DNA from 4 places in the Klebsiella sp. A52 genome. Region 1 is predicted to be linked to each of the others. Evidence: predicted binding sites of a transcription regulator. Region 1 holds the regulator's gene; each other region holds the start of a gene.

Region 1 (7,599 bases):
TCGAGATATTTCAACGTCAGCGCATCATGTGAGGCCCTGGCGATATCGCCAGCCTGCGGTTGGCCCGGCGAGATCTCGCGCCAGAAACGAATCACCCCGCTCATCAGCAATCCGATAGCTACGATGAAAACCGAACCGAACATCCACGCCAGCAGGTTATGCGGGAAAATCTGGTAGAAATCACCGGCCAGCGGCGGGTGCAACAGAGAGCCTTTGAGCCCCAGCGCCAACAGTAGAAACAGGACAAGACCCGCGACCAGCGCCAGCACCGTGGCGATCCCCGCACGGCGATATAAACTGCCGAAAGCGGCGGGCCGGGCGTAATGTTGATAGGTTTCCAGCCGCACTTCCGCCATCGCTTTGGGAACATTAATCGCAAACTCGTGCGGCGGGGCATACTGGCAGGCGTGCAGGCAGGCGCCGCAGTTGTGGCACAGGTTCGCCAGATAGTTAATATCCGCCTTGCCAAATTCCAGACGCTGGGTCATGGCCGGAAATACGGCGCAAAAGCCTTCGCAATAGCGGCAGGCGTTACAGACCTGCATCACCCGTTCGACTTCCGCTTCCGGCTCGGTGATGATTTGCGCCTCGATGATCAGCTTTTCAAGCGACTTCATGATGTTTCTCCTGCTGTGCCGCCAGGGCGGCTTGCTGACCGGCAATGCGGCCGAATGTGGTGCCAATCGACATGCCTACGCCGGCGGTATAGCCTTTGCCCAGTACGTTGCCGGCCATCATTTCGCCGGCGACAAACAGGTTGCGGCTCGGCTTACCGGCAAAGTGGACGGCGGCGTGTTGATTGACGTACAGCCCGAGGTAGGTGAAGGTGATCCCTGGACGCAGGGCATAACCATAATAAGGCGGCGTATCGATAGGCCGCGCCCAGTGGGTCTTCGGCGGCGTCAGGCCGGAGGTGGTGCAGTTATCAAGACGGGTATGGTCGAACTGGCCTGGCGTACAGGCGGCATTGTAGCTGGCGATGGTCTGTGACAAACGTTCGCCGTCCAGCCCCAATTGGCGCGCCAGTTCTGCGATGGTATTGGCCTGGGCGCCCGGAAATACCGGCGGCATAAATTGTCCAACGGCTTTGCTGTCGATGATCGAATAGCCGATTTGCCCCGGCTGGTGGGCGACCAGACGGCCCCAGATGGCGTAACGTTTGGGCCAGAAATCTTCCCCTTCATCATAAAAGCGCTCGGCATCGCGGTTCACCACCACCCCCAGCGACACGCAGTCGACGCGGGTACAGATGCCGCCGTCATAGAGCGGCGCCCGGGCGTCAATGGCGACGCAGTGCGACTGTGAAGGATCGCCGATGATATCGGCCCCGGCATCGATCATAAATTTGAGCAGCACTCCCTGATTAAAACGGGTGCCGCGGATGAGAAAGTTGTCTGCAGGCCATTCGCCGCGCTCATTTTGCCCCCAGGCTTCGCGCAGCCACTCGCGGTTAGATTCAAAACCGCCGGCGGCGAGCACGCAGGTTTTAGCGGCGATCCGCTCAGTGCCTGCCAGCGCGGCGACGAATTCGCCATCACGTAATTCAAGCGCCTGTACCGGGGTGTTATAGCGGATCTGTACGCCCATCTGTTCGGCGCTGCGGTAATAGGCATTGACCAGGGCTTTGCCGCCGCCCATAAAAAAGGCGTTAGTGCGGGCGACGTGCAGGGCGCCGGATAACGGCGGTTGAAAGTTAACGCCATGGCGGCGCATCCAGTCCCGACAGTGCGACGAGGTGCGGATCACCAGACGGGCCAGCGCTTCGTTGGTATTGCCGTCGGTAACGCGCAGCAGATCCTGCCAGTATTCTTCTTCCGGATAGCTGTCGACTAAGACATCCTGCGGCGCATCGTGCATACAACGCAGATTACGCGTGTGCTGAGAGTTACCGCCCCGCCATTCCCGCGGCGCGGCTTCCAGCAGCAGTACGGATGCGCCTGCTTCCCGGGCGGTTAAGGCGGCGCATAACGCGGCGTTGCCGCCGCCAATCACCAGTACATCCACCATTATCGGCTCCATTACGCTTTGACTAATTGTTAAATTTGTAATGGAAATGTAAGGTGCAGGGGCGGCAGGCGCTATGGCGTAAAGCTAAAGGGGGGTTTAGTGTGTGTAAAGACTGGCGCCCGGCCAGTTGCCGGATTCAACTAGCTGGCGCATGACTTTTGCCAGCATTACCCGTGCCGCAAGGCCTGCCGGGGTGAGTTCGTCATCGGAAAGACTGACCAGAAAATTCGGTCGGCTAAGTACCGGATTATCGACGCCGATCACTCTTAGCGCCTGGCTGTCGAGATGAGAAATCGCCGCGCCCGGCTGCAGCGTGGCGCCGAGCCCGTCACGAACGGCGCGCATCAGCAGGGCCAGGCCATCGATTTCAGCCACCACGTCAACGTTGATGGCGTGCTCCTGGCAAATAGCGTCCAGCCTGCCGCGCAGGCCATGCCCCTGGCTTGGCATAATCAGCGGGATGGCGGCCAGTTGGTTCGGGGAGATGCTATCGCCGGGCAGCGGCGCCAGCACGTCATGGGCGCCAATCAGGAACAGACGTTCCTCAAGAATGGGTCGGGCGCTCCAGCGCAGGATCTTCTCTTTCTGGAAAACGATGGCTAAATCGAGCTGGCGGGTGTTGATCATCCGTTCCAGATTGCCGGAGAGGCTCTCCACCAGGTGCAGGCGGACGTCGGCGTAGCTTTCGCGCATGGCGTTGATAAAAGGTACGCCCAGTACAGAAGCGGTGCTCGGCGCCATACCGACGCTGACGTGACCGGAAAGGCGCGCTTCACGCGCGGCGAGAATGGCATCGTCAGCATGGCGCAGCGCCAGTTGCGCCTGCGAGTAAAAGGCGAGGCCGGCGCTGGTGGGCATTACGCCGCGCGAAGTCCGTTGCAGCAGGCGGATAGCGAGTTCATTTTCCAGACGCGCCATTTGCTGGCTGAGCGCAGAGACGCCAATATTCAGATCGAGCGCGGCGCGGCCCATACTGCCGGTTTCCACAATGCGGACAAAATAGCGTAGCTGGCGCAGCTCCATATTGACTCTCCGTACAAGGCGTTATGCTCTGACAGAATACGCATGCCGGTGGATTTCGCCCATAAAAAAGCCAACCTTGAGGTTGGCTTTTTACAACAAACGAGACGGGAAATTATTTATTCACCGCATCGTGGGCATGTTCATCTTCGCGGCAGTCGCCTTCCGCACAGTGGCCGTACAGGTACAGGCTGTGGTTGGTTAAGCGGATGCCGTGTTGCGCAGCAATTTCACGTTGGCGGGATTCGATAGAATCATCGCTGAACTCGATCACTTTGCCGCAATCGAGGCAAATCAGGTGATCGTGGTGGTGCTGCTGAGTCAGCTCGAATACGGATTTACCGCCTTCGAAGTTGTGACGAGTCACGATGCCTGCATCGTCGAACTGGTTCAGCACGCGGTAAACGGTAGCCAGACCAATCTCTTCACCCATATCGATCAGGCGTTTATATAAATCTTCCGCACTGACGTGATGGTTATCCGGTTCCTGCAACACTTCCAGAATTTTCAGTCGGGGAAGTGTGACTTTCAGGCCAGCCTTCTTTAATGCGATATTGTTGTCAGTCATGCGGAATCTGTCCTGTTGCTAAAGATCGGCTTCCTTCAAAGGGAAGCAATACAGAGAATCACCCGATGTAATGCGTCTCATTATAGAGCTGCAACTCTGAAATGAAAACTGCAACCATCGCGCCTTGTAAGCTGTCAAAAACGAATTACCAGCTACAAACTGTGTCACGTGACCTCGTGGAATCAGAGGACATTGTACAGATATGTGATGAAAAGTTAAAAACTTGTAGCTATTAGTTTGATTGCTTTTATCTATTAATTCAGCGCAGCTTAATAGCTGCGCTGTTTGATTCTTAGGCGTTTTTGATTTCTTCCAGATGCAGCTCTTCGGAAATCTGCTTCACCCACTTCTCAACGCGCTCGTTGGTCAGTTCCGGCTGACGGTCTTCATCAATCGCCAGACCTACGAAGTGATCGTCGTCTGCCAGGCCTTTAGAAGCTTCAAAGTGGTAGCCCGCGGTCGGCCAGTGGCCAACGATGGTTGCGCCGCGCGGTTCAATGATGTCACGAATGGTGCCCAGCGCATCGCAGAAGTATTCTGCGTAATCTTCCTGGTCGCCGCAGCCAAACACGGCTACCAGCTTACCGTTGAAGTCGATCTCTTCCAGCGTCGGGAAGAAGTCGTCCCAGTCGCACTGCGCTTCGCCGTAGTACCAGGTTGGGATGCCGAGCAGCAGAATATCGTGGCTTTCCAGATCTTCTTTGCTGCTCTTGGCAATGTCGTGAACTTCAGCAACGTCTTTACCGAGCTGCTTTTGGATCATTTTTGCAATATTTTCGGTGTTGCCGGTGTCGCTGCCAAAAAAGATGCCGATGATTGCCATGAGTAAAATAACCTCTTGAAACTTAATGATGTGGTAGTGGCATTATGCCTACAGTTAACGGCAATCATAGCAGAACAGGGAAGGGCGCGGAAACAGCAATAACGTCCTGGTGCACACTCTGCTACATGAAAGCGATTTTTTTGCGTTTTTCAGACTTCGCCCTGATTACGCAGGCAGGCCAGTTGGTGCATCAGCATCTCTTCGATAAGATCGCTGCGGCTCATGTTGCGGGCTTCCGCCAGCTCATTAAGCGCGTCGACCGCATCGGCGTTGAGCTTCAACTCAACGCGCTTCAAGCCGCGAACTTTATCGCGTTTGAGCTGATTGCGTTTGTTGATGCGCAGTTGTTCATCGCGCGAAAGCGGATTGGTTTTCGGTCTACCCGGGCGACGCTCATTTGCGAACAAATCTAATGTCGTTCGGTCCGTTTGTTCTTTTGCCATGATTCAGAGTGACTTCGGGGAAACAAGCTGCCGGGCTATAGCCGGCGCAGATAGCGCGCCATAATACATCAGGCGAACCGCCGCGCCAACGACCGCGGGCATTATGCCGCGCGGTCGGGCGTTTTTTAGCCACTCAGGCTTCAATTGTGCTCAGATAACGGCGAATTGCGCGTAAAACCGCCTCGGGTTTTTCCGCATGCACCCAGTGTCCGGCGCCGGCAATGACGTGAGCGCGGGCCTGCGGGAACTGCGCCAGCAGCGCGTCGCGGTATTCATCGGTGACATAAGGGGAGTTGCCGCCGGGAATAAATTGCGCCGGGTGCGGCCAGGCTGGCACCGTTTCCCAGCCGACAATATGCGGGTATTGATCCCACAGCGCCGGCACGTTGAAGCGCCACGCGCCGTCGACAAAGGATTTCAGCAGAAACTGAATGACGCCTTCTTCATTTATATGCTCGCGCATCACCTGCGCCGCCTGCTGGCGGGTGCTGGCGGCGGATTCGCTGACGGCGTTAATCGCCGCGAAGATCTCATCGTGACGGCGGACGTGATAAGCCACTGGCGCAATATCAATCGCCACCAGCCCGGCGATGCGATCCGGCGCCAGCGCGGTCAGCGCCATCACCGCTTTGCCGCCCATTGAATGGCCGATAAAGGTCGCTTTCTCTATCTGATGATCGTCAAGAGTATCCAACAGATCCTGCGCCATCGCGCGGTAGGTCATCTCCGGCGAACGCGGCGATAAGCCGTGGTTGCGCATATCGACCTGCAATATATCGTAGTCGGCGACCAGATCGCGGGCGAGGATCCCAAGGTTGTCCAGGCTGCCGAACAGGCCGTGTACCAGGACGATTGGGGATTTATTGTGCGGGTTTTGTGCAGATTGCGCTCGGCTATTTAATTTCATGGCAAAGTTCTTTTTTTCGCTCCGTCGGGTTAGGGTATTATGTTGGACATTCTGCCATTAGGCTGCAAGACCCGGAAGCATTCTGAGTTTTACCGCCATCCTGGTTTGACGCTATTCGCGGTTGGGATTTGTCCTCTATCTGATGCCTTTTGCGCAGTAGTGTGAAAGACAAAGGATAGTTAATCCCGACGACTTGTATTCAGAAACAAAGAAATCGCACTGGATTAAGATGAAAACAATCGAAGTTGATGATGAGCTCTACCGCTATATTGCCAGCCACACTCTGCATATCGGCGAGAGCGCATCCGACATTTTACGGCGCATGCTGAAATTTACCGCCGTTTCTCAGCCTGCATCTGGCGCGCCTGCGGCGAAAGCCGCGCCGGCGGCTGCTCCTGCGGCGGCGCCAGTCGTCGAAGCGAAGCCGGCCAACCCGGTTAAAGATAAAGTCCGCGCCATGCGCGAACTGCTGTTATCTGACGAATACGCTGAACAAAAGCGCGCGGTTAACCGCTTCATGCTGGTATTGACTACGCTTTACTCGTTAGACAGTAAGGCTTTTTCAGAAGCCACTGAATCTCTGCACGGGCGCACCCGCGTATACTTCGCCGAAGATTCACGGACGCTGCTGAAAAGCGGTAATCAGACCAAACCGAAACAGGTTCCTGGTACGCCGTGGTGGGTTATCACCAATACTAATACCGGCCGTAAATGCAGCATGATCGAACACATCATGCAATCAATGCAGTTCCCTGCGGAGCTGATTGAAAAGGTTTGCGGCACGATCTAGTTAATTAAACTTTGCACCAGAAGGATCAGGCAATGGCAATCGATAAACGTGCGGGTCAGCCGGCACAACAGAGTGATTTGATTAACGTCGCCCAGCTGACCGCTCAGTACTATGTGCTGAAGCCGGAAGCGGGTAATGCGGAGCATGCGGTTAAGTTCGGCACCTCCGGCCATCGCGGTAGCGCAGGGCGCCACAATTTCAATGAGCAGCATATTCTGGCGATTGCGCAGGCGATTGCGGAAAACCGCGCGAAAAATGGTATCACCGGCCCGTGCTACGTGGGTAAGGATACCCACGCTTTATCCGAACCGGCATTCATTTCCGTGCTGGAAGTGCTGGCGGCGAACGGTGTTGATGTGATCGTTCAGGAAAACAACGGTTTCACTCCGACGCCGGCGGTCTCCAACGCGATTCTGGTGCATAACAAAAAAGGCGGCCCGCTGGCGGATGGTATTGTGATCACTCCATCGCACAACCCGCCGGAAGATGGCGGTATCAAGTACAACCCGCCAAACGGCGGCCCGGCTGATACCAACGTGACGAAAGTAGTGGAGAACCGCGCTAATGAACTGCTGGCCGCCGGTCTGCAGGGTGTGAAGCGTATCTCTCTCGACGCCGCGCTGGCGTCCGGCCACGTAAAAGAGCAGGACCTGGTGCAGCCGTTTATTGAAGGGCTGGCGGATATCGTCGATATGGCGGCTATCCAGAAAGCGGGCCTGAAACTGGGCGTCGATCCGTTGGGCGGCTCGGGTATCGAATACTGGAAACGTATCGGCGAGCACTACAAGCTGGATCTGACCATCGTCAACGATCAGGTCGATCAGACGTTCCGCTTTATGCACCTTGATAAAGATGGCGCGATCCGTATGGACTGCTCTTCCGAGTGTGCAATGGCGGGTCTGCTGGCGCTGCGCGATAAGTTCGATCTGGCCTTCGCCAACGATCCGGATTACGACCGTCACGGTATCGTGACTCCGGCTGGGCTGATGAACCCGAACCACTATCTGGCGGTGGCTATCAACTACCTGTTCCAGCATCGCC
Region 2 (7,599 bases), 2.5 Mb from region 1:
CATCTCGCCGCCGCGAAGCGTCAGCGAAACCTGGTCAATCACCTGTCGTTGGCCGAGCCGCAGCGACAGACCTTGCGCCAGATAGTCTTTATCCATGGATTGGTTTCTCCCGACGAAATATCAGCCACAGGAACCACGGCGCGCCCAACAGGCTGGTCAGCAGCCCCACCGGCATCTCCGCCGGCGCGGCGACGGTGCGCGCCAGGGTATCGGCAATCAGCAGCAGAATCGCGCCCGCCAGCAGCGATCCGGGGATAAGCCCGCGGTGGTCCGCCCCCAGCCACAGTCGCATCAGATGCGGCACCACCAGGCCGATAAAGCCGATGACGCCGCTTATCGCCACCGCCGCGGCGACCAGTACCGCGCTGCATAGCAACAGCAGCCGCTGCAGCGCCCGCACGTTAACGCCGAGATAGTGCGCCTCTTCATCGCCGAGTTGCAGCAGATTAAGACGTGTTGCCATCCGCCACACCGCTATTGACGCCGGAATAATCAAGCTGGTCGCCACCAGCAGCGTCGGCCATTCGGCCTGGCCGAGGCTTCCCATTCCCCACAGCGACAGCTGGCGTAGCTGAGCATCGTTGCTTAGCCACGCCAGCACGCCGACCAGCGCGCCGCATAAGGCGTTGATGGCGATCCCCACCAGCAGCAGCCGCGACAGCGAACCGTCGCCTGCGCGGCTGAGGATAAAAATCACCACCATCACCGCCAGGCTGCCGATAAACGCCGCCAGCATCGGCATATACAGGGCTAACAGCGCCGGCACGCTGAGCGGCAGCACCAGCCAGCAGGCCACCGCCAGCGCCGCGCCGCTGCTGATACCCAGCAGACCTGGATCGGCGAGCGGGTTGCGAAACAGCCCCTGCATCACGCAGCCGGACAGGGCCAGCGCGGCGCCGACCAGCAGCGCCAGCAGCACTCGCGGCAGACGGATCGTCAGCCAGATATGGCGCAGGATTTCATCGCCGGAGGGTAGCAGGTTGATCAATGGCAATCGCATTGCGCCGAGGGTGGTCGCGTAGAGCGTCAATACGACCAGCAGCAGCGTCATCAACAGCAGATGGCGAACGAGGGCAGGGCGCATCAGGGTGACTGCTCCGCTTTTTGCCGCAGTTCGAGGATCGCCTGCGGCGTACGCGGGCCGAAGCCGAGCAGGGACATATCGTCGATCGCCAGTAGCTGTTTATGGCGGCCTGCCGGCGTTTGCGCCAGACCGGGCAGTTTCCATAGCCCGCTTTCGCCACCCATCCCTTTGAGGCCATCGGCGGAAATCACCACCAGATCCGCCTGGCTTGCGGCCACCCCTTCCTGCGACATCGCGCGATAATGGTCGAAACCCTGCATCGCATTTTGCAGCCCGGCGGCGCGAATCGCGCCATCGGCGGCGGTGTGCTGCCCGGCCACCATGGTATTCATCCCGCCGTGGCTGAGGATAAACAGTACCCGTTTGGCGATAGGGCGCGTGGGAAGGGCGGCTATCTGCTGCCGGATCTGCTGGCGCAGCACGTCGCCAGCCGGAGTTTTACCTAACGCTTCGGCGATAACGGCGATTTTGTTATCGATAGCGGCAAGGTTATCGCCGCCCGGCACGTTGACGACCTTAACCTGGTTTTCCTGCACTTTCTGCAGCACCAGCGACGGCTGCGCCTGCGCGCTGGCCAGTACCAGTTGCGGGCGTAAGGAGAGGATCCCCTCGGCGCTTAATTGCCGTAGATAGCCGACGTCCGGTAGCTTTTGCGCGGCGGCAGGCCAGGTGCTGGTGCTGTCCTTCGCCACCAGTTGCTGCCCGGCGTTCAGCGCGTAGACGATTTCGGTAACGTCGCCGCCGAGGGAAATCACCCGTTCGGCGGCCGCGCTGGCGAACAGCGGCAGTGCGGCAAGCAGTATTCCCCAACGTTTCATGCCGGCTGCCCTTCCGCACACAGACGCGCCACCTGCGCGCGCCACTGTTCTTGCTCCGGGTGGCCTTCGCTGCGCTGGCCGTACAGTTGAGCGATTTGCGTACCGTCTTTGGCAAACAGTTCGACGCTGGTCACGTGGCCATCGGAGGTCGGTTTACGGGTGACCCAGATTTCATCCACGCTGTCTTCGCGCAGATGTAGGGTGAAGGCGCTGTTGAAGATGTTGATCCAGCCGCGCATCGGCGCCAGCTTTTCCAGCGCGCCGGTGAAGATCTGCACGCAGCCGCGGTTGCCGACGAAGATCATGATTTCATTGCCGTCCTGGCGCACCGTTTCCAGCAGTCCCGGCAGCGCATTATTGTCGATGCGGCAGGCCAGATCGTCGCTCACCAGGCGGAAGGCCTGCTGACGGGAAAGATTGTGTTTACGCAGCAGACCGAAGAACTGGTGCACATCGGTCATCGCGCGCCACTCGTTTTCCAGCGCCGCGGCGTCGGCGGCGTCGGCGTACTTCACGCGATCGGCCGGGCGAATCGTCAGCGCGCCGGGCGCCGTCTCGCTGAATTTGTCTACCAGCGTTTGCCATGCCGCCATATCGGTTTGCCCGGTGGCATAGACCTTAAGCAGGGCGTCGCCGTGCGGGTCGAAGAACTGGATGCTCTGGCGGCCGTTATCGTTGAGGTGGAACACGCTCGACCACTGGCTGAGGAACAGGCGCAGGTCGAGCGCCCGCGGGTTGAGCACCAGCCCGGCGTGGCCGCTCAGGTGTTGATGGGTAAATTCGCCGACCTGCTCGTGCACCGCGTATTCGTTGCGGCAGATGCATTTGGTTTCGCCGACGCTCTCCAGGGCGGCGATAATCGCCCGTACGTCGTCGTGTAGACGCACGGCATCGTGACCAACGCGCGCGGCGGTTAATTCGGCTTCGCTAATTCCCATCTCTGCGGCGATGTCGCGGGCATATTTGGCGGTGGAGCGGGCTTTGGTGGCCTGGTAGCGCTGCCACAGATCGTCGTGTGCGTTTTGCATAATCCACATCCTTCTCTACGATGAATATCCCCGGCCCGCGGGCCGGGGTGCAGGTTTGTTATTATTCGGGCGATCAGAAATCGATATTCACGCCCAGTTGCCAGGTCCTTCCGGGCATCACAGCCAGCGCTTTATCGTTGGCATCCTGATTAGTACTGGTCTCGATGTTGCGGCTGCTCAGGTAATCCCAGTATTTACGGTCGGTAATGTTGTAAACCCCGCCGTTGAGACGAACGTTCTTCGCCACCTGCCAGTAAGCGGTCCAGTCCAGCATGCCGTAGCCCGGCACGCGCATATATTCGGTGCTGGAGTCGGCGATGGCGGAGCCGGTGTTGTTGTAGCTCTCGCGGCTGGTGGCGGTGGCCTGTTTGCCCTTAACAAAGGTGGCGGTCAGCGCCGTACCGTAGCGCTTAGCCGGATCGTCCCACGCCACGCCGACGATCGCTTTCATCGGCGCGACGCTGTCGAGGTCGACGTATTTATCGCCGTAGTAGCTGGATTTCGATTTCCCTTCGCTATAGCCCCAGGCGAGGGTGGCGCTCAGGCCATCGACCTGCTCAAACCAGGTGCCGAAGTTAAACTTAGTGCTGATCTCGCCGCCGTAGATATAGGCTTTATCGCGGTTTTCCGCTTGATAAATGGTGTAAATATTCGACGGGACGTTAGTGAATTTGCCCGGATTGTTGGCGCGCGAATAACGCGTATAGGCGATAAAGTTCTTATAGCTGTTGTAGAACAGCGCGGTACGCACGGTGATGCCTTCGGTGACTTCGCCCTTGATACCCCATTCGATATTGTCGCTGGTCTCGGTTTTCAGATCGTTGTTGCCGATTAGCGCGTACTGCTGGCTGCCGGCATAGCTGGAGCCCAGGTTCCACGAACCATACAGCTGGCTGGCATTCGGGAACTGCGCGCCGCGCTGGTACTGCAGATAGGTCATCAGCCGCGGCGTAATGTCGTACTGGAACGCCAGTGACGGCAGCACTTGGGTATCGCTGTTTTTACCATACAGATTCGCCACCGACGATTCGGTGAGCACGCTGCTGTTGGCGCTAAGATCGGACAGATCTTCCGGTTTAGTCGACTGATGCGTCACGCGTACGCCGGGAATAATCGCGAAATTGTGGCTATCGAGATCGAAGTTGATCTTATCCTGCACGTAGCCGCCGAGGGTGTAGCTGCGGCTGTCTGCTTCCGGCTGCATAATTTCGCTGTAGACGCTGGGGATCGGCGACTGGCTAAACGGCCGCTGGGTTTTGGTCGTGCTGGCATTAAAACCGGCGCTCAGGTCGTGACGGCCGATGCTTTTCGCGAGCGCGGTCTGCAGGCCCCAGGTATCGGTATCGTAGTCGGAATTGACCGTCTGCATTTTGCGGGTGACGCTATCCGGCATCCAGGTCCAGTCGTGAGCCTCGGTATGCTGGTAGTAAACCTTGGTCGAGACGCTGTCGATGTAATCGTTCATCGGCGTCCAGTCGTCCTTCAGGCTCAACCCCCAGCGCCGCGTCTGGTTGGTCTGGTTGGCGGTACCGATCACGCTGTTACCGCTGGAGTCCCACGAATCGAAGTGGCTGTGGTTGGTCTTGTGATAGTAGTCGAAGGTGCTGGTGAACTTATGTTCATCGTTCGGCTGCCAGATGCCGGAGGCCATAAACGCGTCAGAGTGCCAGTTTGCCGGGTAAGCGTCGACGGTACCGCTGTTGTTCTCGGTTTCCTGGCCATCGCGGCGGCTGTAGACGAAAATGCCGCGCAGCGTTTCATCGCCGCCGGCGACGGTGACGCCGTTATGCCAACTGCGGTCGGAAGAGTCGTAGCCGCTCTGATAGCCAAAGGCGCTGGTTTTGCCCGGGCGCAGATAGTCATCCGCCGATTTCGGGCGGAAGGAGACGTTGCCGCCGATTGAGCTGTTAGCGGTCTCGGTTGAGGTGGCTCCCGACTGAATATCCACGCTGCCGTACATATAGGGGTCGATATAATCGCGGCCAATGCCAAAGGTGTTGAGGCCGGAACGGCCAACGTAGCCGCGGCCGGTGGCGTTCGGCTGGGCAATGCCGTCAACATCGATGCCGACGCGGTTGCTTTCAAGACCGCGGATGTTGTAGCCGGTATAGCCGCCGCGATCGAAACCGCTTTTACCGTTGCCGGAACCGCCGCTGGCGCCGGTGGCGCTGATGAGGGGTTCATAACGCATGATTGAGCCGAAGTCGTTGGCGCCTTTGTCCTGCAGTTCCTGCGCGCTCACCGCGTGCTCGCTGCCGGCTTTCAGCTGTGGGGCCGGGGCGGTCACCACCATCTGTTCCGCGCTATCCGTCGTGTTATCCTGGGTCACGGCCGCGATAGCGGCATTCTGCGCGATTGCTGCGAGCAGAGAAGTCGCCAGCAGGCTTTTCTTACGCCATGCTGCTGATTGAGTCGATTTGTACATTAGTAGCCACGCCTTGATAATTATTAGTATCGGCTCACGCGTTACTTCCAGAGTGCAGGTTGGTCCGTGTTTTCCCTGGCGGACAGTGGTATTCCTGATTTAGTAATTGCGAATGGTAATGATAGGTATTATCGTTTGCAACAAAATATTTACCTATACCCTAAATAATTCGAGTTGCAGGCAGGCGGCGACGCAGAGAATCCCCTGGAGCTTACTCAAATAAGTGACTGGGGTGAGCGAGGAAGCCAACGCACATGCAACTTGCAGTCTGACGGGTATATTCTGCATTTTGTTTACATTCCTTCGGACGGGAGCAACACAACATGACTCATAAAGCGGCGGTTACCATAACCTACTGTTCCCAATGCAACTGGATGCTGCGCGCCAGCTGGATGGCCCAGGAGCTGCTGCATACCTTTAGTACCGATATCGCTTCGGTCACGCTGGTGCCCGGTACCGGCGGCATTTTTACGGTGAGCGTCGATGAGGCGCTCATCTGGGAGCGCAAGCAGGACGGCGGTTTTCCGGATGCGGCCGAGCTGAAACGGCGGGTGAGAGACGTCTGCTTCCCGGAAAAAGCGCTGGGGCATGTGGATAATGCCGGGAAGCAGGTCTAAAACGGCTGGCTGTGATTAACGTCCTAGCTCAACGTTGACCAGCACGCTTTGTCGGCGGGTGCGGATAATGGATACCGCCTCTTCCAGTACGCCGGGGAGATCTTCCGCCAACGAAACTGTCAGCGCAGCCGCGCGGCTGGAGGCGGCGAGGGCGGCGAAATCTGGCGACGACGAGAACGCGGTGGCCGGGATAGCGTTCATTTTAGCGGCATAGCCGTCGGGATAGAGCGCCCGGGTGCCGCCCGCCACCGCTCCCCAGCCGCCATTGTTGCCGACCACCACCAGCACGGGGAGCTTCATCACTTCCGCGATGTGGTGGCACACCGCCGGATTGGCAAAGAGATAGGAGCCGTCGCCCACGGCGGCGATGATAAGCTCACCCCGCCGGGCGAGCTGCAGCCCCAAGGCGATGGGCAACGCTTCACCCAGACCGCCCGCCAGCGCTTCCTGGTAATAACTGTCCGCCTGAGTCAGGCCGGCAAACTGCGGCATTGTTGTCAGTTCGGAGACGATCTTCCCCTGGTGTTGGTTGGCAAGCTGACCCAGGCAATAGCTCAGCCAGGGTTTGCCAATCGCTCCTTTTTGGCCGGCGTGGAGGAGGGCTTCACGTTGGTCCTTCGCGTGTTGTATCAGGCTAAGCACATGCTTTTCACGTTCAGCCACCTGCTGTTGCTTCGCCGCCACAAGCGGCTGGAGCGCCTCTTGTAAAAGTTCGAATACCTCGTCGGTTTCTCCGGCCAGATTGATATCGGCGCGATAGCCGCGGACGGGGTAGCGGGAAAAAAGCGGATCGGGGCCGATCTGGATCACCTTACAGCTTTCGTTGCAGCGGCTTTCTTCGATGATCCACGGGGCCTGTGAGTCGATAATGATGATGACGTCGGCAGCGGAAAGCCAGCCTTTGGGATCGCTGCCGGCCAGCATAGGATTGTCGCTGCTAAGGGTGACTTCAGTACCCCAGTATTCCACCACCGGAATAGCCCACTCCTTAACCAGGGTATTGAGCCGCGCAAAGCCACCAGACGTTCTTGCGCCGCGCTGGGCGAAGATGACCGGCTGTCTGGCATTGGCTATCGCATCGGCGGCGCTGGCAATATCCGCCCGCGTTGGCGCATAGCGGACCGGCTGCTGGGTGGGGGAGGCATAAAGCGCTTGTTCATCGATGGTGAACGTTTCGCATAGCGGCTCGCGGGGCAGGCTCAAATACACCGGCCCCTTTGGCAATGAACGGGCTATCGCCCATGCTCTGTCAACATGCTCGCCGACCTGATCGGCAATGCGTAATTCGAAGTCCCATTTCACCGACTCACGAATGAGCGCCGCCTGATCGCGCATCTCCTGGCCGTAGCCAATCGGCGTGTTGCGACAACCAAAGTGTGAATGCTCGCTAATCGGCGTGCGTCCGCCAAAAATCAGCACCGGAATATTGCTGTTGGCCAGATTGATAACGCCGCAGGCGGCATTGGCCAGGCCTACGTTGGTGTGGACCATGACGGCCTGCACTTTCCCGCTCCCGAGATAATAGCCGTGGGCCATGCCGATGGCGGCGTTCTCGTGGGGACATATCACCAGCTCCGGTACCTGTTGTCCCGTGGCGCGCATTTTGGCCCACGCTTCAATAACCGGG
Region 3 (7,599 bases), 1.9 Mb from region 1:
CCACATCGCTCGGAACAGGAGCATCGCGCGATCCTTGAAGCCATTGAGGCCCACGACGTACGTGCGGCAAAAAAAGCAATGAAAAATCATATTGATCAGGTGATTACCATTTTTACCCGCCGCCAGTAGCCGCGATTTCTGCGCCTGGCGCTTTACCTTGCCGAAACGGCTGGTTAAGGTACGGCGGGACGAGATTATTTTGGATGAACCACAGATGAAAACGCCGCTGATCACCCGTGAAGGGTATGAAAAACTGAAGCAAGAGATGGATTACTTGTGGCGTACAGAGCGCCCGGAAGTCACCAAGAAAGTGACCTGGGCGGCGAGTCTTGGCGACCGCAGCGAAAACGCCGATTATCAGTACAATAAAAAGCGCCTGCGCGAAATCGACCGCCGGGTGCGTTATCTCACCAAGTGTCTGGAAAATCTAAAAATCGTCGATTATTCCCCGCAGCAGGAAGGCAAAGTGTTCTTCGGCGCGTGGGTGGAAATCGAGAACGACGATGGTGATACCAAGCGCTTTCGCATTGTCGGCTACGATGAAATCTTCGGCCGCAAAGACTATATCTCTATCGATTCGCCAATGGCGCGCGCTTTACTGAAGAAAGAGGTGGGCGACCTGGCTATCGTTAACACCCCGGCGGGCGAAGCCAGCTGGTACGTCAATGAAATTGAATACGTGAAATAGCGCCGGAACATTCCGAGAGAACCCGGTCGCGGCTGGCATTTTAGCCTGGCAGCCCGTATAACTATCCCCTGATTTTTGACCCTAATGATGAATAAAACCGATGATGAATGATTCGCTCTGCCGCATTATTGCGGGTGAACTTCAGGCCAGAGCCGAACAGGTAGAAGCTGCCGTTCGCCTGCTTGATGAAGGGAACACCGTGCCGTTTATTGCACGTTATCGTAAGGAAGTCACCGGCGGTCTGGATGACACGCAGCTGCGTAATCTGGAAACTCGCCTCGGGTATCTGCGCGAACTGGAAGACCGCCGCCAGGCGATCCTCAAATCGATCGGCGAACAGGGCAAGCTCAGCGAAGCGCTGGAAAAAGCCATCAACGCCACCCTCAGCAAAACCGAGCTCGAAGATCTCTACCTGCCGTACAAACCCAAACGCCGCACCCGCGGGCAAATCGCCATTGAAGCCGGTCTCGAACCGCTGGCCGATCTGCTGTGGAATGAGCCCTCCCACGATCCGGAAACCGAAGCGGCAAACTATATCGATGCCGATAAAGGCGTGGCGGATAGCAAAGCCGCTCTCGACGGCGCGCGCTATATTCTGATGGAACGCTTCGCGGAAGACGCCGCCCTGCTGGCGAAAGTACGTGATTATCTGTGGAAAAACGCCCATCTGGTGGCCAGCGTCGTCAGCGGCAAGGAAGAAGAAGGCGCTAAATTCCGCGATTACTTCGACCACCATGAACCGATCGCTTCCGTGCCGTCACACCGCGCGCTGGCGATGTTCCGCGGGCGCAATGAGGGCGTGCTGCAGCTGTCGCTCAACGCCGACCCGCAGTTTGACGAGCCGCCGAAAGAGAGCCACTGCGAGCAGATCATTATCGATCATCTCGGCCTGCGCCTGAACAACGCCCCGGCGGACAGCTGGCGCAAAGGCGTCGTCAGCTGGACCTGGCGCATCAAGGTGCTGATGCACCTCGAAACCGAATTAATGGGCACCGTGCGCGAACGCGCGGAAGACGAAGCGATTAACGTATTCGCCCGTAACCTCCATGACCTGCTGATGGCCGCGCCTGCCGGCCTGCGCGCCACCATGGGCCTCGATCCGGGCCTGCGTACCGGCGTCAAAGTGGCGGTAGTCGACGGCACCGGCAAACTGGTGGCCACCGATACCATCTACCCGCATACCGGCCAGGCGGCTAAAGCCGCCGTCGTGGTGGCGGCGCTGTGCGAGAAACATAACGTTGAGCTGGTGGCTATCGGCAACGGTACCGCTTCCCGCGAGACCGAGCGTTTCTTCCTCGACGTGCAAAAACAGTTCCCGAAAGTGACCGCCCAGAAGGTAATCGTCAGCGAAGCCGGCGCGTCGGTCTACTCGGCTTCCGAACTGGCGGCGCAGGAGTTCCCGGACCTCGATGTTTCCCTACGCGGCGCGGTCTCTATCGCCCGCCGTCTGCAGGATCCGCTGGCCGAGCTGGTGAAAATCGATCCGAAATCAATCGGCGTCGGTCAGTATCAGCATGACGTTAGCCAGACGCAGCTGGCGCGTAAGCTGGATGCGGTGGTGGAAGACTGCGTTAACGCCGTCGGCGTTGACCTTAACACCGCCTCGGTGGCGCTGTTGACACGCGTCGCCGGCCTGACCCGCATGATGGCGCAGAATATCGTCGCCTGGCGCGACGAGAACGGCCAGTTCCTCAACCGCCAGCAGTTGCTGAAGGTTAGCCGTCTGGGGCCAAAAGCCTTTGAACAGTGTGCCGGCTTCCTGCGCATTAACCACGGCGACAACCCGCTGGACGCCTCAACCGTTCACCCGGAAGCCTACCCGGTGGTCGAGCGTATTCTGGCCGCTACCCAGCAGGCGCTGAAAGATCTAATGGGCAACAGCAGCGAGCTGCGCAACCTGAAAGCCTCTGATTTTACCGATGATAAGTTCGGCGTGCCGACGGTATCCGATATCATCAAAGAGCTGGAAAAACCGGGCCGCGATCCGCGCCCTGAGTTTAAAACCGCCCAGTTCGCCGACGGCGTTGAGACAATGAACGACCTGCTGCCGGGGATGATTCTGGAAGGCGCGGTCACCAACGTCACCAACTTTGGCGCCTTCGTCGATATCGGCGTGCACCAGGATGGCCTGGTCCATATCTCTTCGCTGTCGAATAAGTTCGTTGAAGACCCGCATACCGTGGTCAAAGCGGGCGATATCGTCAAAGTGAAGGTGATGGAAGTCGACCTGCCGCGTAAACGCATCGCGTTAACGATGCGACTCGATGAACAGCCGGGCGACAGCAACGCGCGCCGCGGCGGCGGCAACGATCGCCCGCAGGGTAACCGCCCGGCGGCAAAAGCGGCGAAGCCGCGCGGTCGCGATGCTCAGCCAGCCGGCAACAGCGCGATGATGGATGCGCTGGCCGCCGCGATGGGCAAAAAACGCTAATCTTTCCCTGCCCCTCAATACGAGGGGCAATTTTCCGCTTTTTAATGCCTGAACCTCGATTAATATATTCCAGTAACCTTTCAATAAGTTCGAACTTTATAAAGTTTCATTCTGTTAACCAATGAAACCTTTATTAAACATTAAGTGAATAAATTAATTTTTCCCTTATTTTTAGCTACAGCAACGTTCTTGCGTCATATCAAAAAATAAGCAAATTCCCCGGAAAACCGCATTTATTATCCATGTCATGTATTGATGATACAAACCATTCTCATTATCATCGTTATCAGTTAAGTTTTATTCTTCTTCGTTGGCTATAGTCCCCAGCGCCGCTTTTATAGCCGCGCCTGGAAATTCTCTTTTCGGTTAGCGATAACAAGTAGGCCCTATGCAATTCACTCCTGATAGTGCGTGGAAAATCACCGGTTTTTCCCGCGATATTAGCCCGGCTTATCGGCAGAAACTGCTCTCCCTGGGAATGTTGCCCGGCTCTTCGTTTCATGTCGTGCGCGTGGCGCCGTTGGGCGATCCTATTCATATTGAGACCCGGCGGGTGAGCCTGGTATTACGTAAAAAAGACCTCGCGTTAATTGAACTGGAAGCGGTTGCGCAATAACACCTGACCCGGCACTAAGAGTCTGAAAAATGAAAAAATTAACCGTTGGTTTAATTGGTAATCCTAATTCCGGCAAAACAACGTTATTCAATCAGCTAACCGGCGCGCGCCAGCGGGTGGGGAACTGGGCGGGGGTCACCGTTGAGCGCAAAGAAGGCGCCTTCGCCACTACCGACCACCAGGTCACCCTGGTCGACCTACCGGGCACCTATTCGCTGACCACCATCTCCTCGCAAACGTCGCTCGATGAACAGATTGCCTGTCACTATATTCTTAGCGGCGATGCCGATCTGCTGATTAACGTCATCGACGCCTCGAACCTGGAACGTAACCTCTATCTGACCCTGCAGCTGCTGGAGCTGGGTATTCCCTGCGTCGTCGCGTTAAACATGCTCGATATTGCCGAAAAACAGCAAATCCGCATCGACGTCGACGCGCTGGCGGCCCGTCTCGGCTGCCCGGTTATCCCGCTGGTCTCCACCCGCGGCCGCGGCATCGAAGCGCTGAAAATGGCGCTTGACCGCCATGAACACAATCAGCCGCTGGAACTGGTGCACTATCCGCAATCCCTGCAGCGCGAAGCCGATATGCTGGCGCAGGCGATGCCTGATGATATGCCGCTGCGTCAACGCCGCTGGCTGGGGCTGCAGATGCTGGAAGGCGATATTTATAGCCGCGCCTTCGCCGGCAACGCCGCCGACAAACTCGATCTGGCGCTGGCCAACCTGAGCGGCGAGATGGACGATCCGGCGCTGTATATCGCCGATGCCCGCTATCAAAGCATTGCCGCGGTATGCGATGCCGTCAGTAACACCCTGACCGCCGAGCCGAGCCGCTTCACCACGGCGATGGATAAAATTATCCTTAACCGCTTCCTCGGCTTACCGATCTTCCTGTTCGTGATGTACCTGATGTTCCTGCTGGCTATCAACATCGGCGGCGCCCTGCAGCCGATTTTCGACGCCGGTTCGGTGGCTATCTTCATTCACGGCATCCAGTGGCTGGGCTACACCCTGCACTTCCCGGACTGGCTGACCGTGTTCCTCGCGCAAGGGCTGGGCGGCGGTATCAATACCGTGCTGCCGCTGGTGCCGCAAATCGGCATGATGTACCTGTTCCTCTCCTTCCTTGAGGACTCCGGGTATATGGCGCGCGCGGCCTTCGTGATGGACCGCCTGATGCAGGCGTTAGGTTTGCCGGGGAAATCCTTCGTGCCGCTGATCGTTGGTTTCGGCTGTAACGTGCCTTCCGTTATGGGCGCCCGTACGCTGGATGCGCCGCGTGAACGGCTGATGACCATCATGATGGCGCCGTTTATGTCCTGCGGCGCCCGACTGGCGATTTTTGCGGTCTTCGCCGCCGCCTTCTTCGGGCAGAACGGCGCGCTGGCGGTCTTCTCACTGTACGTACTGGGCATCGTGATGGCGATTCTTACCGGCCTGATGCTCAAATACACCATTATGCGCGGCGAAGCCTCGCCGTTCGTGATGGAGCTGCCGGTGTATCACGTACCGCACATCAAGAGCCTGGTTATCCAGACCTGGCAGCGCCTGAAAGGCTTCGTCCTGCGCGCCGGTAAGGTCATTGTGATCGTCAGTATTTTCCTCAGCGCACTGAACAGCTTCTCGCTTAGCGGCAAAGTGGTCGATAACATCAACGACTCGGCGCTGGCTTCGGTCAGCCGGGTGATTACCCCAGTGTTTAAGCCGATTGGCGTGCACGAAGATAACTGGCAGGCAACCGTCGGCCTGTTTACCGGCGCGATGGCGAAAGAAGTGGTGGTCGGTACGTTGAATACCCTCTACACCGCGGAAGATATCCAGAATGAAGAGTTTAACCCACAGGAGTTTAGCCTTGGCGACGAGCTGTTGGCCGCCGTCGATGAAACCTGGCAGGGGCTGAAAGACACCTTTAGCCTGAGCGTGCTGGCGAACCCGATTGAAGCAAGCAAAGGCGATGGCGAAATGGAAACCGGCGCCATGGGCGTGATGGGCAGCAAATTCGGCAGCGCCGCCGCCGCGTACAGCTACCTGATTTTCGTCCTGCTCTATATTCCATGCATTTCCGTGATGGGGGCGATTGCCCGTGAATCCAGCCGCGGTTGGATGATGTTCTCGGTGCTGTGGGGGCTTAATATCGCCTACTCGCTATCGACGCTTTACTACCAGACCGTGAGCTTTAGCCAGCACCCGCGCTACAGCCTGGTGTGTATTCTGGCGGTGATTCTGTTTAACGTCGTGGTCTTTGGCCTGCTGCGTCGGGCGCGGAGCCGGGTGGATGTTTCCCTGCTGGCGACGCGTAAAACCCCGACGTCCTGCTGCCAGAGTCCGGCCGGCGACTGCCATTAAGGAGCAATCATCATGGCATCGTTAATCGAAGTACGCGATATGCTGGCCCTGCAGGGGCGCATGGAGGCCGCACAGCTGAGCGCCCGCCTGCATACGCCGCGGCCGCTGATCGACGCCATGTTAAGCCGCCTGGAAGCGATGGGGAAAGCGGTCAAGATGACCGAAGATGCCGATGGCTGCCTTTCCGGCAGCTGTAAAAGCTGCCCGGAGGGTAAAACCTGCCTGCGGGAATGGTGGTCTTTGCGCTGAAGGGACATGTCTGATGGCGGCGCGTTGCGCCTTATCCAGGCTACCGGACGACGGTGAACTGGAACCCTGCCAGGCGCAGCGCTGGCAGGGAAAATCGGGCTTACTTATACACGTCGGCGTTCGCGTGAACCGTCTTCTCGTTCTTCTCGCCGGCAATCACCACGAAGTACTTACCGCCCAACTCATCCGCCTTCTTCGACAGATCGCGCTTCGCGTCCATCGGCGACGTGGTACGGGAAGTCGTGATGCTGCCGACCTTGGTCAGATTCATCTTCGCGACTTCATCTTTCTGGATCTCTTTCGCCGCGAACGCGCCAAAAGAGAGGGAGCCTATCACCAGAGATGCAACAATACCTGTAACAAGTTTCATAGCCTTTACTCTCCATAAGGTTGTTATTGTTAGTTTGCGGCGGCAAAAACGAAATAATCAACCACCGCAACAACCTAAGTATTGCCCGATCCTGATGATTTACCACGCGGCGCTAAAAATAATTATTCAGCCGCTTTTTCAACGCGATCAGAGGCTCACAAAATGGCTGGGGATGTGAAATAAACGGCGCATGGGCCGCCTTTTCGAAGACAATAGACTCACTTTGCGGCCACAGCTCATCCAATAGCGGAACGATTTTACGCGGCACCAGCCCATCCAGGCGACCATAGAGGCGCAAAAACGGTATGGTCAGCGCGGCGAGCGGTTGACGCAAATCGGCGGTTTTGAGGATTTCCAACCCGCCGTTGAGAACCTCGGCAGGCGGCATCGGCAGCGACAGAACGGTGCTTTTCAGCGCCCGGGCGTCCTGGCGCGCGCTTTCGGTACCCATGGTTTGCAGGGCGAGAAAACGCTCGACGGTACGCTGGAAATCTTCACTAAGCTGTTGCTGGAAGCCGCTCAGCACTTCCGGTTTAATCCCCGGCCACTGGTCGCGCGCGCCAAAACACGGCGAAGAAGCGACGGTCACCAGCGCCTGCACGCGTTGCGGGTGCTGCAGCGCCACCAGACTCGCCACCAGCCCGCCCAGGCTCCAGCCAAGCCAGATGGCCTGCTCCGGCGCTTTTTCAACGACCTGCTGCGCCATCTCTTCAAGCGTTAAAGCGCCAAAACCACCGCTGCGGCCATAGCCCGGCAGATCCACCAGGTGCAGGGTAAAATGCGTAGCCAGTTCCGGCGTGATGCAATCCCACACGTTGGCATTCAGCCCCCATCCGTGCAGCAGCACAAGATGACAATTTCCTTCGCCCGTGGTTTGCCACCAGATGTCATTCATCA
Region 4 (7,599 bases), 630 kb from region 1:
CACGAAGTGAAAAACCACGCCAACTCGCTGGCGATTTACGCGCTTTCCTGGCAGCAGGCGATGGCGCGTTTACCGCGCGGTCGCTGTCTGGCCACCGGCTATTCCTGCCGAAGCCAGGTGAAGCGTATCGAAGGTAGCGGGGTTCGTCACCCGCTGCAGGCTCTGCTGGAGATTATGGGATGATTTGGAAACGTCAGGCTTCGCTGCCGCAGCTTAACGCGATGGGCGAGGGAAACATGGTTGGCCTGTTGGATATTCACTTTGTGTCCATCAGCGATAACGCGATTGAAGCGACGATGCCGGTGGATCACCGTACACATCAGCCTTTTGGTCTGCTACACGGCGGCGCATCGGTGGTTCTGGCTGAAACCCTTGGCTCGGTCGCGGGCTATCTGTGTACCGAAGGAGAACAAAAAGTGGTCGGCCTGGAAGTCAATGCCAACCATATTCGTTCGGTGCGCAGCGGGCGGGTGCGAGGGGTTTGTACCGCCTTGCATGTTGGCTCTCGCCATCAGGTGTGGCAAATCGATATCACCGATGAGCAGGGGCGACTGTGCTGCTCCTCACGGCTGACCACCGCCGTGGTGTAACGGTCTCCACATTATTTTAAGGGGATGCGCTTGCATCCCCTTCTTGTTATTGCGTTTCGTCCTTGATGACCTCGCTGGCGCCGTTTTTCTGCACCGAGGCGATACCCTTTTTAGCCGCATCTTTCGACGAGTACATCTCGCTGGTGGCGATGGTCTCATGGTTGTCAGCCTTCAGCAGAAAATACCACGGCTGCGAGACACTCTTTTCAGACTTTTTCAGTACGTAATATCCCATTTCTCACTCCTTCGGCGTTAACGAGCACTGAATAATCTGTAGACCATGGCTAACGGCACGGCAAGCAATCATCTAATAAATATATATTTGTTAAATCATTCGTTATAATTATGCTACTATTTTAATTACGAATTACATTCACGGTAACAAAGAGGACGGAGTTAACCATGGGTATCATTTCCTGGATCATTTTTGGTTTGATCGCTGGTATTTTGGCTAAGTGGATTATGCCGGGCAAAGACGGCGGTGGATTTATTGTCACCGTGATCCTCGGTATTATCGGTGCGGTAGTCGGTGGCTGGATCAGTACGTTATTCGGCTTTGGCAAAGTTGACGGTTTTAACTTCGGTAGCTTTGTCGTGGCGGTAATTGGCGCACTTGTGGTGCTGTTTATCTACCGTAAAGTGAAGAGCTAATACGCCGAGCGCTTATTCACGCTGAGACAGCAAACCGCCGTGAATCACGGCGGTTTTTTTGTGCTCATGATAGCCGCAAGCAAACAAAAAAAGCCCGCTGGATACCGGCGGGCGAACCCATTTTGGCAAATTTTTCGGATGCTTCCTTACAAAGGGCGTAAACACCGTTTTGCCGGATGTTAAGGCGCAGCCCGACCGCTTCCCGGCTGGAGAAGCGGCTGGACAATTTTATGCCCAATTCAGTGGTAAAATAAGCTAACAAAAACGGTAGGGGAAGGGGGGATGGTTACTCCAGTAACACGCTCATCACCAGCAGCACTACCATGCACATCGACATAATACTGATATCAATCATCCTGTAAGACACAAGCTCCCGTAAATAATAGCCCAGCGTTGCTCCGGCAAGTATTCATCAACGACGTCAATTGTACATGAGTAAACGCAGACTTAACCAACCCTGCTTTTAAGAATTAACTCACTTCATCACAAAATTGAATCGTTCTGCAAACAAGGCTTGCTATTAATTGCCAGCAGCGTCGATTGGCGCTTTGGGGAAAATCTGTAGTCGGGCTTCGGATGTGTAAAATGGAATCAGCAGAAAAGCTAAACCTGCACCACCGGTTGCATACTGCACTGCCAGATCGGCGCTGCGGGTGATAAATATTTGATGACCTCCCCAACTACAAGCCACGCTCATATCCGGCGTACAGTTTTTCCATTTGCTCAGTAACTCGCCACTTTTTGTCAGGTATAAGTACTTCTTGTCCGAACCCGATGGCGGCGCCGCGGATTCGGCTAACAGGATGAACGTTTGAGTGCTTACTACTTTCCCTTGTCCGTCTAACGATGAGGCCTGTAGCGTTGCGGTAGGGTAGTTGAAGCGTAATTCAACGGTTGCGGCATTTTTATCACTGACGTAAAAAACCTGCGTTAAATTATCCGCGCCCCAATACTTTCCGCCGCTGGATTGAAGCGGTTTGATCTTAAATCGATATACGTTCTGCGTGCGTATATCCTGGCGCTGGGAGTATTCGGCATTGTATTGCGCGCTTTGCGGCGCGTTAACCGAGCAGCCGGTAAGTAACCCCATTAATATTAATGCTGAAATTTTGCGCATGCCTTCCCCGTCCATCATTCATCTATTGCCGCCGGTTGATTATGCCCGTTAAGCCAAACGATAAAAAACGCAGAACGCTACCAAACTCGGTAGGTCGTTGCATCACGCGCCATCTGTCATATAGTTAAAATAAGTGGTGGCACGCTTGTTATTGCATCATGGAACAGAGAGGGAGATATGACAATTACGCTTTGCAAAGCTTGCGGTACCTCCTATGAATTTAGCGAAGGCCCTGCACAACAACATTGCCCGATCTGCGAAGACGAGCGTCAATTTGTTCCTGTGGGCGGGCAGCAGTGGATTACGTTAAATAAGCTTACCGCATCGCATAACAATAAGTGGCAGCAGCATAACAGTGGGCTTTTTAGCATTCGCACCATCCCCAGTTTTGCCATTAACCAGCGTGCATTTCTGCTGCGTACGCCGCAGGGCAATATTCTGTGGGACTGCATCGCCAACCTCGATGAGGCGACAAAAACGCTGGTTTCCGCGCTGGGCGGCCTGAAGGCCATCGCTATCTCACATCCGCATTACTACAGTTGTATGCAGGATTGGGCGGCGGAGTTCAAGGCGCCAATCTATCTGCATGGGGATGACCGCCAGTGGGTCATGCGCGACAGCCCGTGGATTACCTTCTGGGAGGGCGATAGTCTGCAACTGACGGCCGATGCCAGTCTGATCCGCCTTGGTGGGCATTTTGCTGGTGGCTGCGTCCTGCACTGGGCGCAGGGCGACGGCCTGCTATTATCCGGCGATATAGTCCAGGTTGCGCCGGGAGCTAACGCCGTTTCTTTCATGTGGAGTTATCCCAATATGCTGCCGCTGCCGGCTGCCACGGTGAGTGATATCCTCCGACGTCTCGACGGGGTGAAGTTTAGTCAAATCTACGGCGCGTTTGAAGGGCGGGAAATTCTGGTTAATGCCCAAGAAATCGTACGTCAATCGGGGAAAAAGTATGTGGCATGTTTGGCCAGACATAGCGTCTAGTTATGCCGGGCTCTCTTTAGGACGAAAAAAACTGAATCGGAAGTATTCTTGAACCAGTAATATGCCCGGCGAAAGTTCATGAGGAATTGGCCATGAATATTTCTGGTCTTGAGCGACACTTATTATTTTGTGTCAATGTTTCTGGTTTATTTACCACAAAAATGATAATCGATAGTCTGCATTGGGCATTGCTTGTAGCGGTTTTTTACAATGGGGTTTATATCATTGTTTTCTTCGCCAGCGAGTCACTTACCGTGGTGCAATAAATATTCTATGGAAAAGTCATTAAAGGCATGGCGAAGAGCGTCAGCGTGGGGGGCGTTTCTTGTTGTGTCTGTATGCCCCTGTGACGGGGCATGATTGAAAATTATAATGGAAAGTCTTTTGATAGAAGTGGGGAATAATATTTGAGTTATTAATATTTCTTTTTGAATGTGTTTTTTTGTTTTTTTCGATCCTTGATATAGGAGATGAAAACAGCAACGGCAAGTAACAAAAGAATTATCACAATAATAACGAAAAATAAATTTTCCATTTGAGATATCCTCAGGAATGAAGATCGGCGATTTTATTGTTATGGCGAAGAATCTACCTCTCTACCAGGAAAAATCCTAGTAAAAAATACGCGTCAGATAACAAAAAGTATAACCGAATGATGGTTCATAATAGAGGTGGCATTAAATTCCGAATTCCAGCGGCAGAAACGCTATTTTCTATAGCTAATTACTATTATTTCCCTTTGATGACATCCTGAAGGCACAAGCGTTCTCAATCCTGGCGCTGAAAAGAAAGCTGCCTGTGGCTACCACATAGACGGGCCTTTTGCCTATTCAATAAATAGGTATTTTCGATACATCTTTCTTCATTGCCACTTTATCTACGCGCTTATCCTAATAACTTATTATTTATCAATCTATTAATTGCAAAAAATGCGGCCTGATAACCTCTCGACCAGGGTCTATGCTTATAGAAAAGCGTAAAAAGGGGCGAAATGGCCGAATACCCCTGTTCCCGCAGGGTTGAAGTGATAATCATTATCACTAACATGAGGGTAGGGCCCGATAGCGGCAATCGATGAGGTAGAGCGATGGAATTACAAACAAGCACCTTTAATCCCGACGATTTTAACTGGCAGGGGCTGACGATGACCCCCGCGGCGGCGGCCCATATCCGCGAACTGATGCATAAACAGCCGGACAAGCAGGGGCTACGTCTGGGAATCAAAACCAGCGGCTGCGCCGGTTTTGGCTACGTGCTGGAGATGATTGCCGAACCGGCGGACGACGACCTGCTGTTTGAGCGCGACGGCGCGAAGCTGTTTGCGCCGCTGCAGGCGATGCCGTTTATTGATGGCACCGAACTGGATTATGTTCGCGAAGGCTTAAATGAAATATTCAAGTTTCATAACCCGAAAGCGCAGCACGAATGCGGCTGCGGCGAAAGCTTCGGGGTGCAGGCGGAGTAACTATGTCTCGAAATACTGAAGCAACTGACGATGTCAAAAGCTGGACCGGCGGCCCGCTCAACTATAAAGAAGGCTTCTTTACTCAGCTACAAACCGATGAGCTGGCCAAAGGCATTAACGAAGAGGTGGTTCGCGCGATTTCCGCGCGTCGTAATGAACCGGATTGGATGCTCGAATTTCGTCTCAACGCTTTTAAGGCGTGGCAGGAGATGGAAGAGCCGCACTGGCTGAAAGCGCATTACGATAAGCTCAATTATCAGGATTACAGCTACTACTCGGCGCCATCCTGCGGTAACTGCGATGACACCTGCGCCTCGGAACCCGGCGCGGTACAGCAAACCGGGGCGAATACCTTCCTGACGAATGAAGTCGAGGAAGCCTTTAACCTGCTTGGCGTACCGGTGCGTGAAGGCAAAGAAGTGGCGGTGGACGCCATTTTCGACTCGGTATCGGTGGCGACCACCTACCGCGAGAAGCTGGCGGAGCAGGGGATCATCTTCTGCTCCTTTGGCGAAGCGATTCACGATCATCCAGAACTGGTGAAAAAGTACCTTGGTACCGTAGTGCCGGGCAACGACAACTTTTTCGCCGCGCTGAACGCCGCGGTCGCCTCTGATGGCACCTTTATCTACGTGCCGAAAGGCGTGCGCTGCCCAATGGAACTGTCGACCTATTTCCGTATTAACGCCGAGAAAACCGGCCAGTTTGAACGTACGATTCTGGTCGCCGACGAAGGTAGCTATGTGAGCTATATCGAAGGCTGCTCGGCGCCGGTACGCGACAGCTATCAGCTGCACGCGGCGGTGGTGGAAGTCATCATCCATAAAGATGCAGAAGTGAAGTACTCCACCGTGCAGAATTGGTTCCCCGGCGATAACAATACCGGCGGCATCCTTAACTTCGTCACCAAGCGCGCGCTGTGCGAAGGCGAAAACAGCAAGATGTCGTGGACCCAGTCGGAAACCGGTTCGGCTATTACCTGGAAATACCCGAGCTGCATCCTGCGCGGCGATAACTCGATCGGCGAATTCTTCTCGGTGGCGCTGACCAGCGGCCATCAGCAGGCGGATACCGGGACCAAAATGATTCATATCGGCAAGAACACCCGCTCGACCATTATCTCAAAAGGGATCTCCGCCGGACACAGCCAGAACAGCTATCGCGGGCTGGTCAAAATTATGCCGACCGCCACTAACGCCCGTAACTTCACCCAGTGCGATTCGATGCTGATCGGCCCGGACTGCGGGGCGCATACCTTCCCCTATGTTGAATGCCGCAATAACAGCGCCCAGCTGGAACACGAAGCCACCACCTCGCGTATTGGCGAAGATCAGCTGTTCTACTGTCTGCAGCGCGGCATTAGCGAAGATGATGCGATCTCGATGATCGTCAATGGATTCTGTAAAGACGTGTTCTCAGAATTGCCCCTGGAGTTCGCCGTCGAAGCGCAAAAATTGCTGGCTATTAGCCTTGAACATAGCGTCGGCTGATAATTAAGGAAAAAAGATGTTAAGTATTAAAGATTTGCAAGTCGCCGTAGAAGACAAAGAGATCCTGCGCGGGCTGAACCTTGAGGTGCGCCCCGGCGAAGTGCACGCGATCATGGGCCCTAACGGCTCAGGGAAAAGTACGCTCTCGGCGACTCTCGCCGGACGGGAAGATTACGAAGTCACCGGCGGCAGCGTCGAGTTTAAGGGCAAAAACCTGCTCGAATTAGCCCCGGAGGATCGCGCCGGGGAAGGCATTTTTATGGCTTTTCAGTACCCGGTGGAAATTCCCGGCGTCAGTAATCAATTTTTCCTGCAAACCGCGCTCAATGCGGTGCGCGGCTATCGCGGCCTGGAGGCGCTGGATCGTTTCGATTTCCAGGATTTAATGGAAGAGAAGATCAAACTGCTGAAGATGCCGGAAGATCTGCTAACTCGTTCGGTGAACGTCGGTTTCTCCGGCGGCGAGAAAAAACGCAACGATATTCTGCAAATGGCGGTGCTTGAGCCTGAGTTGTGTATCCTGGATGAATCGGATTCCGGGCTGGATATAGATGCCCTGAAGATTGTCTCGGAGGGGGTTAACTCGCTGCGCGACGGCAAACGCGCCTTTATTATCGTAACCCACTATCAGCGTATCCTCGATTACATCAAACCGGATTACGTCCACGTGCTGTATCAGGGGCGGATCGTCAAGTCAGGCGATTTTACTCTGGTTAAACAACTGGAGGAGCAGGGCTATGGCTGGCTTAGCGAACAGCAGTAACGCGCTGCAGCAGTGGCATCATCTGTTTGAAGCACAGGGCGAGGCGCGCACGCCGCAGGCCAATCAGCATCTGCAGCAGCTGTTGCGCCTGGGACTGCCGACGCGCAAACATGAAAACTGGAAATACACCCCGCTGGATACGCTGCTAAGCGGCACTTTTGTTGCAAGCCCGGCGACGCTCGGCGTGGCGCAGCGCGACGCGCTGGCGCTCAATCTCGACGCCTGGCGGATGGTGTTTGTCGATGGCCGCTTCAGCCCGGCGCTCAGTGACGATCTCGCCGCTAGCGGTTTTGACGTCAGCGTTGATAACCAGCGCCAGCATCTGCCGGAAGCGGTACAGCCGGAAGTGTTTCTGCATCTCACCGAAAGCCTGGCGCAGACGGTGACTCGCATCAGCGTGAAGCGTAACCAGCGCCCGGAAAAGCCGCTGCTGCTGATGCATATCACCAGCGGTCTGGCCGGCGACGAGCTTAATACTGCCCACTATCGTCATCATCTGGCGCTGGAGAGCGGGGCGCAGGCGACCATCATCGAAC

The links. Region 1 encodes Fur, which represses iron uptake genes when iron is present. Its sites were predicted from a motif close to ATAATAATGAGAACNACTATCAA; they were not measured.
Region 2: KGA69_RS11400 (TonB-dependent receptor domain-containing protein) is a predicted target of Fur. The motif match lies at 5,468-5,490, and genes of this name have one in related genera.
Region 3: feoA (ferrous iron transporter A) is a predicted target of Fur. The motif match lies at 3,378-3,400, and genes of this name have one in related genera.
Region 4: sufA (Fe-S cluster assembly scaffold SufA) is a predicted target of Fur. The motif match lies at 4,370-4,392, and genes of this name have one in related genera.

What each region holds. Positions count from the first base shown of each region.
Region 1 covers NZ_CP074437.1:4,907,876-4,915,474, reverse strand. Annotated here, with positions in the region: gene tcuB (tricarballylate utilization 4Fe-4S protein TcuB) at 1-617, opposite strand, end outside; gene tcuA (FAD-dependent tricarballylate dehydrogenase TcuA) at 604-2,007, opposite strand; gene tcuR (tricarballylate utilization LysR family transcriptional regulator TcuR) at 2,104-3,030, opposite strand; gene fur (ferric iron uptake transcriptional regulator) at 3,143-3,595, opposite strand; gene fldA (flavodoxin FldA) at 3,888-4,418, opposite strand; gene ybfE (LexA regulated protein) at 4,568-4,861, opposite strand; gene ybfF (esterase) at 4,995-5,768, opposite strand; gene seqA (replication initiation negative regulator SeqA) at 5,998-6,558, shown strand; gene pgm (phosphoglucomutase (alpha-D-glucose-1,6-bisphosphate-dependent)) at 6,591-7,599, shown strand, end outside.
Region 2 covers NZ_CP074437.1:2,417,278-2,424,876, forward strand. Annotated here, with positions in the region: gene KGA69_RS11380 (heme ABC transporter ATP-binding protein) at 1-96, opposite strand, end outside; gene KGA69_RS11385 (FecCD family ABC transporter permease) at 89-1,084, opposite strand; gene KGA69_RS11390 (heme/hemin ABC transporter substrate-binding protein) at 1,084-1,902, opposite strand; gene KGA69_RS11395 (hemin-degrading factor) at 1,899-2,930, opposite strand; gene KGA69_RS11400 (TonB-dependent receptor domain-containing protein) at 3,004-5,355, opposite strand; gene KGA69_RS11405 (Rdx family protein) at 5,679-5,972, shown strand; gene KGA69_RS11410 (thiamine pyrophosphate-requiring protein) at 5,988-7,599, opposite strand, start outside.
Region 3 covers NZ_CP074437.1:1,729,222-1,736,820, reverse strand. Annotated here, with positions in the region: gene KGA69_RS08055 (FadR/GntR family transcriptional regulator) at 1-129, shown strand, start outside; gene greB (transcription elongation factor GreB) at 215-688, shown strand; gene KGA69_RS08045 (Tex family protein) at 789-3,119, shown strand; gene feoA (ferrous iron transporter A) at 3,508-3,735, shown strand; gene feoB (Fe(2+) transporter permease subunit FeoB) at 3,765-6,083, shown strand; gene feoC ([Fe-S]-dependent transcriptional repressor FeoC) at 6,096-6,332, shown strand; gene KGA69_RS08025 (YdgH/BhsA/McbA-like domain containing protein) at 6,433-6,702, opposite strand; gene bioH (pimeloyl-ACP methyl ester esterase BioH) at 6,815-7,597, opposite strand.
Region 4 covers NZ_CP074437.1:4,273,396-4,280,994, reverse strand. Annotated here, with positions in the region: gene KGA69_RS20240 (D-2-hydroxyglutarate dehydrogenase YdiJ) at 1-183, shown strand, start outside; gene menI (1,4-dihydroxy-2-naphthoyl-CoA hydrolase) at 180-590, shown strand; gene KGA69_RS20230 (YegP family protein) at 637-825, opposite strand; gene KGA69_RS20225 (GlsB/YeaQ/YmgE family stress response membrane protein) at 993-1,241, shown strand; gene KGA69_RS20220 (hypothetical protein) at 1,762-2,358, opposite strand; gene KGA69_RS20215 (MBL fold metallo-hydrolase) at 2,536-3,345, shown strand; gene KGA69_RS20210 (hypothetical protein) at 3,438-3,611, shown strand; gene KGA69_RS20205 (small membrane protein) at 3,761-3,880, opposite strand; gene sufA (Fe-S cluster assembly scaffold SufA) at 4,433-4,810, shown strand; gene sufB (Fe-S cluster assembly protein SufB) at 4,813-6,300, shown strand; gene sufC (Fe-S cluster assembly ATPase SufC) at 6,317-7,063, shown strand; gene sufD (Fe-S cluster assembly protein SufD) at 7,038-7,599, shown strand, end outside.